2 regions of the Sulfitobacter sp. EE-36 genome follow, and region 2 is predicted to be linked to the other one. Evidence: riboswitches for the same ligand, from Rfam matches in the RefSeq annotation. Region 2 holds a riboswitch; the other holds the start of a gene.
The links. Region 2 has a riboswitch for cobalamin ahead of EE36_RS11835 (ABC transporter substrate-binding protein). Riboswitches for the same ligand answer to the same signal wherever they lie in the genome.
Positions count from the first base shown of each region.

Region 1: linked by a shared signal. The riboswitch ahead of bluB (5,6-dimethylbenzimidazole synthase) and the one ahead of EE36_RS11835 (ABC transporter substrate-binding protein) in region 2 are both predicted to bind cobalamin.

Region 1 is NZ_CH959310.1:1,526,775-1,534,328, forward strand. It holds gene EE36_RS10000 (TonB-dependent siderophore receptor) at 1-1,469, opposite strand, end outside; gene EE36_RS10005 (hypothetical protein) at 1,656-2,132, opposite strand; gene hemP (hemin uptake protein HemP) at 2,129-2,293, opposite strand; gene EE36_RS10010 (BCCT family transporter) at 2,651-4,294, opposite strand; gene EE36_RS10015 (hypothetical protein) at 4,661-5,422, shown strand; cobalamin riboswitch at 5,459-5,637, shown strand; gene bluB (5,6-dimethylbenzimidazole synthase) at 5,687-6,367, shown strand; gene EE36_RS10025 (hypothetical protein) at 6,606-7,554, shown strand, end outside.
Region 2 is NZ_CH959310.1:1,922,759-1,930,312, reverse strand. It holds gene recJ (single-stranded-DNA-specific exonuclease RecJ) at 97-1,836, shown strand; tRNA gene EE36_RS11860 (tRNA-Glu) at 1,912-1,986, shown strand; gene EE36_RS11855 (zinc-binding dehydrogenase) at 2,394-2,573, shown strand; gene EE36_RS11850 (AraC family transcriptional regulator) at 2,629-3,525, opposite strand; gene EE36_RS11845 (SDR family oxidoreductase) at 3,693-4,640, shown strand; tRNA gene EE36_RS11840 (tRNA-Glu) at 4,825-4,899, shown strand; cobalamin riboswitch at 5,022-5,221, shown strand; gene EE36_RS11835 (ABC transporter substrate-binding protein) at 5,365-6,381, shown strand; gene EE36_RS11830 (iron ABC transporter permease) at 6,402-7,430, shown strand; gene EE36_RS11825 (ABC transporter ATP-binding protein) at 7,427-7,554, shown strand, end outside.

The sequences.
Region 1 (7,554 bases), 400 kb from region 2:
GGGTTGTAGATCGCGACGGAGCACCCTTCGAGACGGTCCTCGGCAGTGCCGCCCCCCACTTCGGAGGATAGGCCGACATAGCCACGCTGGCTGATCTCTTCACGCGAAAGCGCGAAGCCCGCAATCATGTCATGGCGCGCCGACCCGGTGTTGAAACCAAAGGAAAGCTCGCTGGTGTTCGACGCCACTTCGTTGACCTGATACCGGCTTTTGGGGGAGGCCGTCAGCGTCCAGTTCTGCGGATCGGCATCCGAGGTGTCAGGGCGCTCAGGTGCCGACACGATATAGTCGTTCTCGGTCCGGCTGAGACGGGAGCGGTTGGTGAATGTCATGCCCGGTGTGATTTCAAAGGTCGCGCCGAAGGTGGCAACGCTTTGTGTCGCATCGTGGAAATCGCGGTCTGGGTTGCCGTAGAAGGTGTCACGGTCCAGCGTTGGACGGCCTGCAGCGGATTCGGTGAAGGGCACGCCGTTGGTGCCATCCCATGGCACACCCCAGTCTGGCATCTGTTTCATCTGCAGCTGGTAGGCTTCGAAATCCAGTGTCAGACGGTCGGTCGCTTCGTATTCGGCAGCGATGGACAGACCCAGACGGTCGTCTTTGCTCCCGTCGCGGCCGGCAACGTCGCTGACTTGGGCGACGGCACCGATGCGGGTCTTGAAGCGGTCGTTCCAGACCTTGTTCCAGTCGACTTCCTGACGCGCCAGATCGGCGGTGCCAAAGGTCGTGGTGGTTTTGACAAAGTCCGTATCCTGCGCCTTTTTGGTCACCAGATTGACCGCGCCGCCGGTGGTCGAGCGGCCACCGATGGAGCCCGACGGGCCTTTGGTGATCTCGACCTGTTCGGCCATGAATGTTTCGCGCACGGCGACACCGGAATCACGCACGCCGTCGATGAAGACGTCGTTGGAGGACCGGAAGCCGCGGATGAACAGAACGTCGCCGAATGCGTTGCCGCCTTCGCCGGTGCCCAATGTGATGCCGGGGGTGGTGCGGGCGAGCTCACGCACCGATGTCGCGTTCTTGTCGCGCAGCACTTCCTGGGTGACTGCGGTAACGGTGCGTGGTGTATCGACCAGCGGTTGCGTCAGCAGCGAGTTGCCCGATTGAACGGCCTGATATCCGGCTTCGGGGTTGGCGTAGGGCGACAGACCGTTCTCGCCAGCGACGGGCGCGGCGGGGGCAGCAGCAACGGGGGCCTCGGCCACGACGGGTGCAGGGGCGGGTGCCGGTGTCGCGCGGGGGGCAGGGGCCGCCGCGGCGCGTTTCTTGGCGGGTTGTGGCTTGGGCTTCGCGGCCTGCGGCTCGGAGGTTTCAACCTCGATGCCGGGAAGCAGCAGCGGCTCGTCGCTGGATTGCGCATAAAGTGCTGCAGGAGACGTCGCGCCGATGGCGGCGGCCGTCATCATGCCGATGCTGCGGCTGGCCGTGTGGCCACGCAAGCTGTGTGGTGTTTTCGTCTGAGTCATATCGCCCTCGTCATTGCCCATTCGGGCTGTTTTTAGGGGGCTGGTCTGGACGATTGGCTACCTATTCACGGGCGGGTTACTAAGGCTGATAAAAACAATCAAGTATTAAACTTCGGCAACCTTACAAAAATTTCAATGGGTTGTAGCGTTGCACATAAGGCGTCAATCGGGCGCGGGAAACGCCCGTTAATGGAGTGTCGGTGCTGCTTCCATTTGCGCGACCTCGCTTGGTGCGCTCAGGCGCATCCGTTTGAGCGCCAGCCCGAAATCCGCAGCAAGCGATGCCACCAGCGGGGCCATATCGGCGCGTACCAGCAGGGTCGCGATCAGCATCGCGTCTTCGCGCTGTCCGTCCGTGGCTGTCGCGATGAAGTTCGCAAAGCAGGATTCGTCCGATCCCAGACATTTGCACGTGACCGAATGGCGCATCAAAGGCCGCCGCCCGAACCGTGCACAAAGCGAGCATAGCTGTTCAAATGTAGCGAGCGCCTTGCTCCCGTTGGTGTGGCCGAGGACGCTGGCGAAATCGCTGCTGACTTTTTCCTGTGCGTCAGGCCCGTCACACCACATCCGCAAATAGATGACCGACGCGGCCTGAAGGCTGTCCAGCTCTGTGATGAACCCTACCGGGGCACCGCCGGGGTGCTGATGTGCGTCATTCATTTGGTCAGGATCAATTTGCCAGCGCGTGTGATTCGCAAGGTGTAGGTCTGGGTATCCAGCACGATTTGCGCCAGATCTCCGCCTTCGGTCAGGTCACGGGCAGAGTAGGTCGGCAGCGCGTTCATCGGGGCTTGGGTCTTTGGGGGGGCATGAAATGTCATAGGGCTGCTCTATCAATGGTCATGGAAAAGGAACGTTGCACGCGGCACCGATCATCAGGCAGCCCTGCGGCTTGGTCCTGACGGTGAACGGCAGTCTGCGTTCTGGGGAATGGTCTCATCGTGGGACTCCTCACATCATATGTGTCGGGCGTCCCCGTGATCGCATGCGGGGTGGCTAGACGTTTCCATAAACCTGATTGAAATTATAGGGTATGTCAATCCGACAGTTTTAGTCGGAATACTTTGGGCAACTTTTTGTTTGTCTGTGCCGTGCAAAAGAATACCCCCCGCAGCACCGGGCGGCGGGGGGTATGAGGCGCTTTGACCGGCAAAGCACAAAGGTCGGTTAGGGGTGCGTTATTGCGTCTTCATCTCGGCGCGCAGGCCGCGGAAGATCGCGTAGCACATGAACAGCAGCACCACAGTAAACGGCAATCCGGTAGAGATAACCATCGACTGAAGCGACTTGAGCCCGCCTGCAGACAGCAGCAGCACAATCGCTACGGCACCTTCGAAGATGCACCAGAACACGCGCTGTGGCGCAGGTGCATCGACCTTGCCGCCTGCCGTGATCGTATCGATCACCAGCGAGCCGGAGTCAGACGAGGTCACGAAGAACACGATGACCAATACGATACCGATCAGCGATGTGATCCCGGCGAGCGGAAGCGCATCCAGCATGGCGAACAGCTGGCGTGGCAGCTCGGCTTCTTGCGCGGCGGTGTAGCCGTCGCTGATCACCTGATCGATTGCCATGCCACCAAAGACGCTCATCCACAGGACGCAAACGAGGCTCGGGATCAGCAGAACGCAGGTCAGGAACTCACGTACGGAACGGCCACGGCTGACGCGGGCGATGAACATGCCGACGAAAGGCGACCAGCTGATCCACCATGCCCAGTAGAACGATGTCCAGCCTTGCATAAAGTTCACGTCTTCACGGCCGATCGGATTGGACAGACCGGGCAGATATTCCACATAGGCCAGCAGCGATGACCCGAAGGTCGACAGGATCGCCAGCGTCGGTCCGACCAGCAGCACGAAGGCCAGCAGCAAGAACGCCAGACCCATGTTGATCTCTGACAGGACTTTGACGCCGCCATCAAGGCCGCGCAGCACGGACACGGTCGCAATCGCGGTGATGCCGGTGATCAGCAGAACCTGAGTTGTTGGACCAACCGCCACACCAAAGAGCTCGTTCAAGCCCGCGTTGGCTTGCGTGGCACCCAGACCAAGCGATGTCGCCAGACCAAAGAGCGTTGCAAATACGGCGAGAATGTCGATCACGTGACCGGGCCAACCCCAGACGCGTTCCCCCAGGATCGGGTAAAAGGCAGAGCGGATGGTCAGGGGAAGACCCTTGTTATAGCTGAACAGCGCCAGCGCCAGACCCACAACGGCATATATCGCCCAGGGGTGCAGGCCCCAGTGGTAGATCGTGGCCGCCATACCCAAACGAACCGCTTCGGCCTGATCGCCCGCGGCCGCGCCCAAAGGTGCCCAATCGGTGCGCAGGCCGTCTTCGCCAACAGCAGTGCCACCCATGGAGCTCGAGAAATGCGATAGTGGTTCAGAGACGCCATAGAACATCAGACCGATGCCCATGCCCGCCGCGAACAGCATCGAGAACCATCCAAGGTAGGTATAGTCGGGGCTTGCTTCGGCCCCGCCAAGACGCACACGGCCCAAAGGCGTGACGATCAGGAACAGGCAGAACAGCACAAAGATGTTGCCGGCAGAGATAAAGAACCAGTCAAAGCCCTTTGTCACCGACGAGAACAGCCATGTGAACAGCGCGCCAGACTGTTCGGGCAGCGCGAGTGTATAGAATACAAAGGCAACAATACACACACCCGAGATCGCGAAGACCGGGTTGTGAATGTCGAAGCCGAAGGGCCCCACGCTGCCTTCTTTGTTGTCTTGGCCGATCTCGTAATCCGTGTCGATTACGGCAGCGGCCCCGTCGGGTGTCGGGATACCCGGCGACGTTTCATCTGTCATTAGATGCTCTCCATTTTATGTATTTGCGACTAATCATAGCGCAACTCCGACAAAACGACCACCGCTGCGCGGGAAATAAGTAAATGAATATCATGGCTTAGCCCCCGGAAGCGGGCTTGACGCCCCGTTTGCGGGTCGCGGGCTATGCGTTTTTTCCGTGGTTTACCGCGAATCCCCTCTTTGGATTCGCGTGAAACACCGGGGCCGTTCCGCGTGCCACACTGCCCACGCCCGTCTGAACGGAGGGGGCAACCGCACCGCAGAATAGCGCCCTATCCCAAAAGATATGCCGGCCTATCCGTCCATGGCCCCGACCCACCTGCTTGCGCGAATGAAAGCGCGAGCGTCTGCGGTCACCATGGTCCCATGACAAATTTTTTCATCATGGGGGATGATATGAAAGTTACTTGCACACTACCAATTATCGCAACCGCGGCACTTCTGGCCGCTACCACTGTCAGCGCCGAAGGGTTCAGCCTGTCCGGTGCGCGCTCTGCCATGCAAAGCGACATCTCGTTCAACGTCATGCAATCCGCAGGGCAGGGTCAGATCAAGCTGCGCCATAAGGTCCAGCCCAAAGCGCAGGTCCGGTCCAAAACCGTGAGCAGCCGCAGCCGGTCTTTCCAAGAGCTCAGCGGGGTCAGCACGGCCGCGGACCTCAAAAGCCTCATCGCTTGGGCCGAGGCGGGTCCAAAGGGCTATGACGCCGTGCAGTACGGGGCCAAACGGCTGCCGCCACAGCGTCCGACGCAAATGACCATCGGCGAGATCTACCGCTGGATCGACCGCACGCCGGGCCAACCGCATGCCATCGGTCGATACCAATTCATTCCATCCACGCTGCGCAGTCTGGTGCGACAGGCGGGGCTAAGCAAGAATGACCGCTTTACCTCGGCGGTGCAGGACGGGCTGGCGGATATCCTTTTGGTCGATGCGGGGTTTAACGCGTTCAAGAAGGGCAAGATCAGCCGCCACCGCTTTATGGAAAACCTCGCACGTATCTGGGCCGGTTTCCCGACCTCTAACGGGCGGTCCTATTATCACGGCTATGCAGGCAACAAGGCCGTCATCTCGTGGAACGAGTTCGACGCCGTGATGAAGAAGATTTTCGCAACCAAACGCGGCTGATCCCCGCGTTAGGGCTTGTTCCGGGCGGACAGCCGTGGCCCAATGGCCGGGTCTGGTGTCCGCCTCGCGGAAGAATCGGGAAGCTGGTGAAACTCCGGCACGTGCCCAACGCTGTAATGGGGATGGTTTGCGCATAGGCCACTGGAATATTCCGGGAAGGCGCGCGGACCAGACGACCCTAAGTCAGAAGACCGGCCAGACAGTACAGCTTGCCCCGCATGGACAGCGGGATTGGCGCATAAACGTATTGTTGGGGACTGAACAATGCCGATACCCTCTGCGCTGGCACCCGCCGCGCCTTTTTCAGATGCTGAACGCGACGCCGTCTACAAGGCGATCTTTACCCGCCGCGATGTACGCGATCAGTTTTTACCCGATCCAGTGGCCGAGGATGTGTTGCACCGAATACTGACCGCCGCGCATCACGCACCGTCCGTCGGGTTGTCACAGCCGTGGAATTTCATCGTCATCCGCGATCAGGCCGCACGCGATCAGGTCTGGCACGCCTTCAACCGCGCAAATGAAGAAGCCGCACAGATGTTCGAGGGCGCCCGCCAGACAACCTACAGGTCGTTGAAGCTCGAAGGCATCCGCAAGGCACCGGTCAATATCTGCGTGACCTGTGACCGCAGCCGTGGCGGTAAGGTCGTGCTGGGGCGCACCCATAATCAAAGCATGGATCTGTATAGCACCGTCTGCGCGATCCAGAACCTCTGGCTTGCCGCCCGCGCCGAGGGTATCGGAATGGGCTGGGTCAGCGTGTTCCGCGATGCCGATCTGCGTGACCTGCTGAAGATCCCCGACCGGATAGAAATCGTCGGCTACCTGTGTCTGGGCCACGTGGACGAGCTTTACCAGACGCCCGAACTTGAGGTGAAAGGCTGGAGCAAACGGCTCCCCGTGGACGAGATGATCTTTGACGGTACGTGGCAGGGCGACCCGTAGTCACTGCCCGTCCCGCGCACGTTGTCATCTCCCGCAGTGCGGGTAATTTGCGCGGTCAGCGGAACTATGCCGGTTCCCTGACGTTGCCTTTGTGAAGCCAGTGCATCCCGCGTCTGGCACGCAAAGAGGAAGTATTCAAAATGGGCGGTATCATTTATCTCGTTGGTCTTGTGGTCGTGGTTATGGCGGTGCTGTCGCTGGTCGGCTTGGCGTAAGCAAACGCCGGGGAGGCATTTACATGAACACGACACTCACTGAAAAAACTGCCGATGGATCCTATGTCGACTGGCCCGCAATTTTCGCGGGTACCGTTGTCGCTGTGGCGATCGGCCTTTTGCTGACCACCTTCGGCGCGGCACTTGGCCTGTCGTCGATCACGCTGGACGGAACCGACAACTCATCGACGCTTGAACTGGTGCTCACCGCGCTGTGGATGGTGATCACGCTGGTCGCCTCTTATCTGGCCGGTGGTTATATCGCGGGCCGCATGCGCCGCCGCGTCGAGAGCGCTACGGATGATGAAGTCACTGCACGTGACGGGATCAACGGTCTGGTTGTTTGGGGCCTCGGCTCTGTGATCACCGCCGTAATGCTATCAAGCGCGCTGAGCTTTGCAGCCAATACCGCGGGCAATGTTGCTGCGGGTGCAGGCAAAGCAGCTGGTACGGTCGTCGAAGCTGCGGGCTCTGCCGTGGGAGGTGCTGCCTCCGGACTGGCCGATGCGGCGGGTGCTGCAATCCCGGATGAGGCCAAGAATGATCCGACAGATTACCTGTCGAACCAGCTTTTGCGCCCCAATCAGGTCGACCCCCTGACAGCCGATCCCGAGCAACTGGCAGAGCAGACCGCCAGCATCGTCGCCAATATTTACCGCACGGGTGAGGTCAGCGAGGAAGACCGGACCTATCTTGCCGGCGCTGTTGCCGCTCGCACCGATCTGACCCAGGCTCAGGCGAAAGAGCGTGTGGACCAGATCGTGACCCAAGCGCAGGAAGCGCGTCAGGAAGTCGAAGACGCTGTAGCCGCCGCCAAGGCCGAGGCTGAACAGGCCGCAGCAGAAGCGAAAGAAGCAGCGGTTGAGGCTGCGCAAACCGCGCGTAACGCCGGTATCCTGACCGCCTTTGTGCTGGCCGCTGCGTCGCTGATTGCCGGTGTGGCATCCGTTGCAGGGTCGGTCCACGGGGGTC
Region 2 (7,554 bases):
CGAGGGGCGCGGCCGCCCCCCTGCCCTGCCCATTGTGGGGAGGAAGGGACGGATGCCTTCGGCGAGGATTTTTGACCATTTGGAAGAGAGGGATGCATGAGCTTTCTAGGTGTTGATGCGTCTTTGACGGGGCGTCGCTGGGTTGGCCCCGGTGTCGAGGTGGAACGCGCGACCGAAGTTCTGGTGCAGCAGACCAGCCTGCCGCTGGCCCTGTGTCAGGTGCTGGCGCGGCGCGGTGTGGCAGCGGAAGAGGCCGAGGCGTTTCTTGCGCCGTCGTTGCGCGATCTGCTGCCTGACCCGCGATCCCTGCGCGACATGGAGAAAGCCGCGACCCGTTTTCTAGCTGCGGTCAAAGCGCGTCAGCGGATAGCCGTTTTTGCGGATTATGACGTGGATGGTGGTAGCTCTGCCGCGCTGCTGCTGGTCTGGCTGCGCGAGATGGGCTGCGCCGCGACGCTTTATGTGCCGGACCGGATCGACGAAGGATATGGCCCCAATGACGCCGCAATGGCCGAATTGGCGGCGTCCCATGATCTGATTGTCTGCGTTGACTGCGGGACCTTGTCGCATGGGCCGGTGGCCGCGGCGGTCGGGGCGGATGTCGTTATTCTGGACCACCACCTGGGCGGAGAGACCCTGCCCGACGCCTTGGCAGTGGTGAACCCCAACCGGCAGGATGAAGACGGTGCCTTGGCGCATCTTTGTGCCGCGGCAGTGGTGTTCTTGATGCTGGTCGAGGCAGGGCGCCAACTGCGCGAAGCGGGCGCACGCGGGCCTGACCTGATGGCGCTGTTGGATCTGGTGGGGCTGGCCACGGTGGCCGATGTCGCCCCGTTGATCGGCGTGAACCGCGCCTTTGTGCGTCAGGGGCTACGCGTCATGGCGCGGCGCGACAGATTGGGGCTGGCCGCCTTGGCCGATGTGGCGCGGATGGATACGGCCCCTGCGGCCTATCATCTTGGGTTTCTGCTTGGCCCACGGATCAACGCGGGCGGGCGTATCGGGCAAGCGGATCTGGGGGCAAGGCTACTGGCCTGCGATGATCCCCATGAGGCGCAGTCGCTTGCCGAAAAGCTGGATCTGCTGAACACCGAGCGCCGCGATGTTGAAACCGCCGTCCGCGCCGCCGCGCTGGATCAGGCAGAGGCCCGCGGCTTTGACGCGCCTTTGGTCTGGGCCTCGGGCGCGGGCTGGCATCCGGGCGTGGTGGGCATCGTCGCCTCGCGTTTGAAAGAGGCGTCCAACCGGCCGTCGATCGTGATCGGGTTCGAGGATGGCATCGGCAAAGGCTCTGGCCGCTCTGTCTCGGGGATCGATCTGGGCGCGCCGATCCAGCGGCTGGCGGCCGAGGGCCTGCTGATCAAGGGCGGCGGGCATAAGATGGCCGCCGGTCTGACCGTGGCCGAAGACAAGCTGGACGCCGCCATGGCGCGGCTGTCAGAGCTACTGGCCAAGCAGGGCGCGCATCTGGCCGGCGCGGCAGACCTGAAGCTGGACGGCATGTTGATGCCCGCCACCGCGACGGTGGAACTGGCGCAGCAAGTGGAACAGGCAGGCCCCTTCGGGGCCGGTGCCCCTGCCCCGCGATATGCCTTTGCCGACATGCAGATCCGCTTTGCCAAGCGGGTGGGTGAAAGCCACCTCAAGATCAGTTTCGGCGACGGCAACAACACCAAAATGGACGCCATCGCCTTTGGTGCATTTGACGGCCCGCTTGGTCCGGCGCTGGAAAACCACGGTGGTGCACGGTTCCATCTGGCGGGCCGTCTGGACATCAATACCTGGCGGGGCCGACAGTCGGTGCAGCTGCGTCTGGAAGATGCGGCACCTGCGTAAAAATTTTTCATTTTCTTTCGATTTCTGCTTGCGCGCCTGCGCCGCATTCCTTAGAGAAGCGCTCACAAGCTAAGTGGCCCGTTCGTCTATCGGTTAGGACGTCAGGTTTTCAACCTGAAAAGAGGGGTTCGACTCCCCTACGGGCTGCCACTTGTACCCTTACCCGACATTCTAAAGACAATGCGACCTGATCTTGGGCGAGATGTGTTTGCCGTTGTTTCTGCGCTGTTTGATCTAGCGCGGCGGGCTGGACGGCTAAGCCCTGATATCTCTGACGGCGGTTTGCGGCGCGCCTATTACATCCATAATCAGAAAACTGAGCTCAAAATTAGGTCGATTAGATAAATCACGGCAGTCTTTAGGTGGACCTCAGACACACGCGAGGATGACCACCATGAAAGCCATGAGCCTTACCGCCTAGGGTGGCGACGCGACGTTCGAGGCCGCCGCCCTGAACGCCCATATCGCGTCGACCGTTGGGCTGCTGGAAATCGACCTGTCCCCTGCGCACTTCAAAGGGCTGTCGCTGCATATCATCTTTATGCTGCTTCCAATGCTTGCCAACCAAGGCCGTGCAAAGCACGGGGGAGATCCTGACCAAACTGGCAGAGATTGTGGACGCAGGGGCGCTGAAGCCCTTGCTTGATGACCAGAGATTCGGCCTTGATACGGTGGGCGGGGCCTATGACCGCCTGACCAGCGGGCAGGCCATCGGCAAGGTGGTTGTAGACGTCTGATCATACCACCAGATGCGTGATAAGAGGTTGCCAACGTACAGGCGCTGGCAGCCCCTTATTGGCCCATTTCAACCGGAAACTGCTGGGCATCCGCCCATTGGCGCGGTGATTGCCCGTACATCCGCCTGAATTCGCGACTGAATTGCGACGGGCTGACGTATCCCACATCAACCGCCGCTTCATTCACGGACATGCCGCCTGCGATCTTCATCGCCGCATTATTGAGCCGCATGGATTTGACAAACTGGATCGGGGCCATCGTCGTCACCTGTTTGAACTTGCGGTGAAAGGCGGCGCGGCTCATCCCGGCGCGGGACGCCATATCATCGATGGAGATCGGCGCGTCCAGGTGAGAGGATACATGCGCGATCGACCGTGCAATCGCATTGCCCGCGCCGAAGGCCTGTCTGGCAAAACTCCCTGCCTCCCCCTTCAGGATCGCGTAATAAAGCTCGCGCAGCCGTGCCTCACCAAGGATCGCCGTATCTGCCGGATTGCCACCCAATTGCAGCAAACGCAGCAGCGCGTCGGCAAAGGCATCATCCCAAGCGGCCAGCCTGATCCCCTGCGCGCGCAAACCGCCTTTGACCTCGGGAATCACATTGCCGGTATTTTCCATCTCCATCGACAGTTCTGTCATCATCCGCTTATCGAGCGAAATGATAACCCCGTAGAGCGGGCTTTCGGCAGAGGCGGTCGGCGTGCCGGCCTTCACCGGCATCGACATCGGGCAGCACATATATCGGCTGTCGTCATAGATGTACCTGTGCCCGTCCAGCACGGCCTCTTTCGCCCCGCTGACGATAGCAATAACGCTGGGTTCATAGACCGCCGGCACGCACGGAATCGCCTGCGTGGCCCGAAACAGGCGCACCCCGTCAATGCCGGTTCCCGTCAGCCCCTCTTGGGTCGCGTTGTTCTGGATTAGCTGTCTGATCTGGTCTTTGCTCATGAGGGCGATCTACTGCGTCACATCAGCCTTTCGCAAGCGCGTGATACAATCAGGCAAGTATTCGCGACGATCTCGCCTGTTTTGAGAGACAGCCGAGAGCTATTTACCCTTCAACACCAAACACAGCGCGCATCGCTGCCGCGCTGACATCGAAAAGGAACATGACGATGAAGGACACGACTTTCGGACCCAAAGGCTGGACACCTGATCGCCTTGGATCGCTCAAGGGGAAAACATATCTCATCACCGGCACGACCGCCGGTGCGGGCTTTCAGGCCACGCGCATCCTGCTGTCCAAGGGGGCAAAAGTCGTCATGCTGAACCGCAACGCCGATAAGTCCATCGCCGCGGTAAAAACGCTCAAGGACACGTTCGGTCCCAACGCCGAGGTGAGCTTTGTGCGGATGGATCTGTCTGATCTGGCCAGCGTGCGCGCCGCGGCTGAAGAGGTGCAAAGCACCGTTCCCCGGATTGACGCGCTGATCTGCAACGCTGCCATCGCGCAGGTGCCGACACAACAGCTGACCGTTGACGGGTTCGAAAGCCAGCTTGGCACCAACCACTATGGGCACTTCCTGCTGTGCGGGATGCTGTTTGATCGCATTCAGGAAAGCGCGGGCCGGATCGTTGTGGTGTCCAGCCTCGGGTACAACATGGGGATCAAGACGATCCAGTTCGACGACATGAACTGGGACAAGAACTATAGCGCCAACGCGGTCTACAGCCAAAGCAAGCTGGCGCAGATGATGTTTGCCTATGAGCTTCAGGACCGGCTGAAAGCCACCGACAGCCGCGTTGAGGTATACGTCTGCCACCCCGGCGCGTCGGCGACCTCGCTGATCAGCACAAGCGGCGGGCTTTTCACACGGGTCACCTGGTGGATGATGAGCAAGACGCCAATGGTGCAATCCGCCGAAAAAGGCGCGTATCCCGAGGTCATGTGCGCGACCGAAGACGGGTTGGCGCAGCGCGCGCTTTATGGCCCGACCGGATGGCTGCAAACCGGAGGGCCCGTTGGCAAAGGCACGCTGAACCCCCATGCCTACGACAAACCCGTGATGGAGAAACTCTGGACCGTCTCCGAAAAAGCGACAGGTTTTCACTGGGAAATCTAAGGGAAACGCGCGCCCTCATCCCGCGCGCGGCGCGCCTTTCACGCGACGATCCCCTCTCGCCATACGCCCCTTTGAATACGGCATCAAAATCTGTGATTTTTTTGCCGTATTTCCCCGCTTTCTCATGCGGCTTGCACTTGCGCCCGCCGATGGCTTTGCCTAAAGAAGCGCTCACAAGTTAAGTGGCCCGTTCGTCTATCGGTTAGGACGTCAGGTTTTCAACCTGAAAAGAGGGGTTCGACTCCCCTACGGGCTGCCACTTGGTTTTCCATCCGTTTGTTATTTGCCTCTCGTCCGTTCTGCGGAACCGTGGCCTGCGTTATTTGCCTTTGTCACGCGATGACGACCGCAAAAACGCAACTTGACGGGTGGGCGGACAACTGTCATCGAAACCGGGTCGGTTTCCTTCGGGAAATAATAGGGAATTCGCCATCCGCCCTTTGGTGTGGATGAACCGGAACTGCCCCCGCAACTGTAGACGGTGAGCTACCTCCATCATGCCACTGGGCCTAAAGGTCCGGGAAGGCGGGGACAGCCGCGATCCGTCAGTCAGGAGACCTGCCGACACTGAACCTGAAACACCGGGCGGGGTTGCTCGGGAGAGGATGATGATGGGACCGGATCTTACCTTACGCGCAGACCAAAATGCGCCCGCGCGCCGTTTGGCTGGCCCCTTCTCTTTCTATTCAAAGACCCCGGCATCGGACCAACCGGAGCCCTTGATATGAAACCATTTTTTTCCAGCCTGACCCTAATTGCGAGCCTTGCGGGCAGCACCGCGCTTGGCGCAGAGACAGACTATCCGCTGACGATCGACAACTGCGGCCATACGCTCAGCTTTGACGCGGCACCCCAGACCACCGTGACCATCGGGCAATCCACGACAGAGATCCTGTATCTGCTGGGCCAGCAGGACCGGATCGCGGGAACCTCTGTCTGGTTCAGCCCCGTTTTGCCAGAGTTCAAAGAGACGAACGATGCGATTGAACGGTTGGCGGACAACGATCCCAGCTTTGAAAGCGTGTTGGGCAAACGCCCCGATCTGGTCACCGTGATGTATGAATGGCACGTCGGCCCCGAAGGTATGGTCGGCACCCGCGACAGCTTTCACGAGGTGGGCGTGCCAACCTATGTGATGCCCACCGATTGCGCGGCCAAGGATAACTCTGTCGGCGCGGACGGCACGCGATCTGAACTGTTCACGACCCAGCAGTTGTATACCAGCATCGAAGAGCTCGCCCGCATCTACAACGCGCAAGACGCCGGTGCCACGCTGCTGGCAGACCTGCAATCGCGCGAGGCAAAGGCGGTCGAGAAAGCCAAATCGCTGAACCTGCCGCAAGGCACCTCGGCGCTGTTCTGGTTCTCGTCGTCCGAGATGGCGGCGGACCCTTATGTGGCAGGTCAACAGGGTGTGCCCGCCTATATGATGGACAAGCTTGGCGTTGAAAACGTCGTGACCTCGGCCGAGGAATGGCCGCTGGTCGGATGGGAGACTCTGGCGAAATCCGACCCGACCTTCATCGTGCTTGCCAAAATGGACCGTCGCCGCTTCCCCGCGGATGACATCGAGAAAAAGCGCGACTTCCTGATGAACGACCCCGTCGCCCGCGAGATGACCGCGGTGAAAGAGGGCCGCATCATCACCATGGACGCCCATGCGATGGACCCCACCGTGCGTGCGATCTATGCGCTGGAAACGATGGCTGACGCGCTGTCCGGTTTCGATCTGGCCGAATGACCGCAATCGACCGCTCTGTGATGCGCAGGCCGCAGTGGCACTGGTGGGTGATCATCCCGCCGGTGCTGCTGGCCGCACTGCTATTTGGTGCGGCCATCGGCGAGGTCTCTATCCCGCCGCTGGTGGTGCTGAAGGTGCTGGCCAACAAGGCGCTGAACGCGGGCTATGCGGTGGACAAGATCGACGAGGGCATCGTGTGGAACTACCGCATGGCGCGGGCCGTGGTGGCGATGTGCTGTGGCGCCGGTCTGGCGCTGTCGGGCGTCGTGTTGCAAGCACTGCTGCGCAATGCACTGGCGGATCCCTATCTGCTGGGCATCTCTGCGGGGGCGTCCACGGGTGCTGTTGCAGTGACCATCCTCGGGCTGGGGGGTGGTGCCATCTCGCTGTCTATCGGTGCGTTCAGCGGGGCGCTGGTGGCTTTCGCTTTTGTCGCCTTGCTGGCGCAGGCGGCGGGGGGCGGTGTGGGCCTGCGGGCCGCGGGCGTGATCGTGCTGGCCGGTATTGCGGGCAGCCAGATGTTCAACGCCCTGACCGCGCTGATGATCACGAAATCGGCCAATGCCGAACAGGCCCGTGCCATCATGTTCTGGCTTTTGGGGAATATGTCGGGCGTGCGCTGGCCCGATGTACTAAGCGCCCTGCCCGCGGCGATGATCGGTCTGCTGGCCTGTCTGTGGCACGCCCGCGCGCTGGATGCCTTTACCTTCGGCAGCGACAGCGCCGCGTCCTTGGGCATTCCGGTGCGCCGCGTGCAGCTGCTGCTGATCGGTACGGCGGCGCTGGTCACGGCGGTGATGGTCTCGGTGGTGGGTGCGATCGGCTTTGTCGGGCTGGTGATCCCCCATGCCATGCGCATCGTCGTGGGGCACCGTCATGCGATCCTTGTGCCTGCTTCCGCACTGGCGGGGGCGGTGTTTCTGGTCTTTGCCGATGTGATCTCGCGAGTGATCGTACCGGGCCAAGTGCTGCCCATCGGCGTGGTGACCGCTTTGGTCGGCGCGCCCGTCTTTGCACTGATCCTGATTGGCAAAAGGACGTCGCCATGATTCTGTCCTGTCACGAACTGGGCTGGCGGGTGCGCAACCGCGCCATCGTCAATGACGTGTCCCTGTCCTTGCGTCCGGGCGAAAAGCTGGGGCTGATCGGGCCGAACGGGTCGGGCAAATCCAC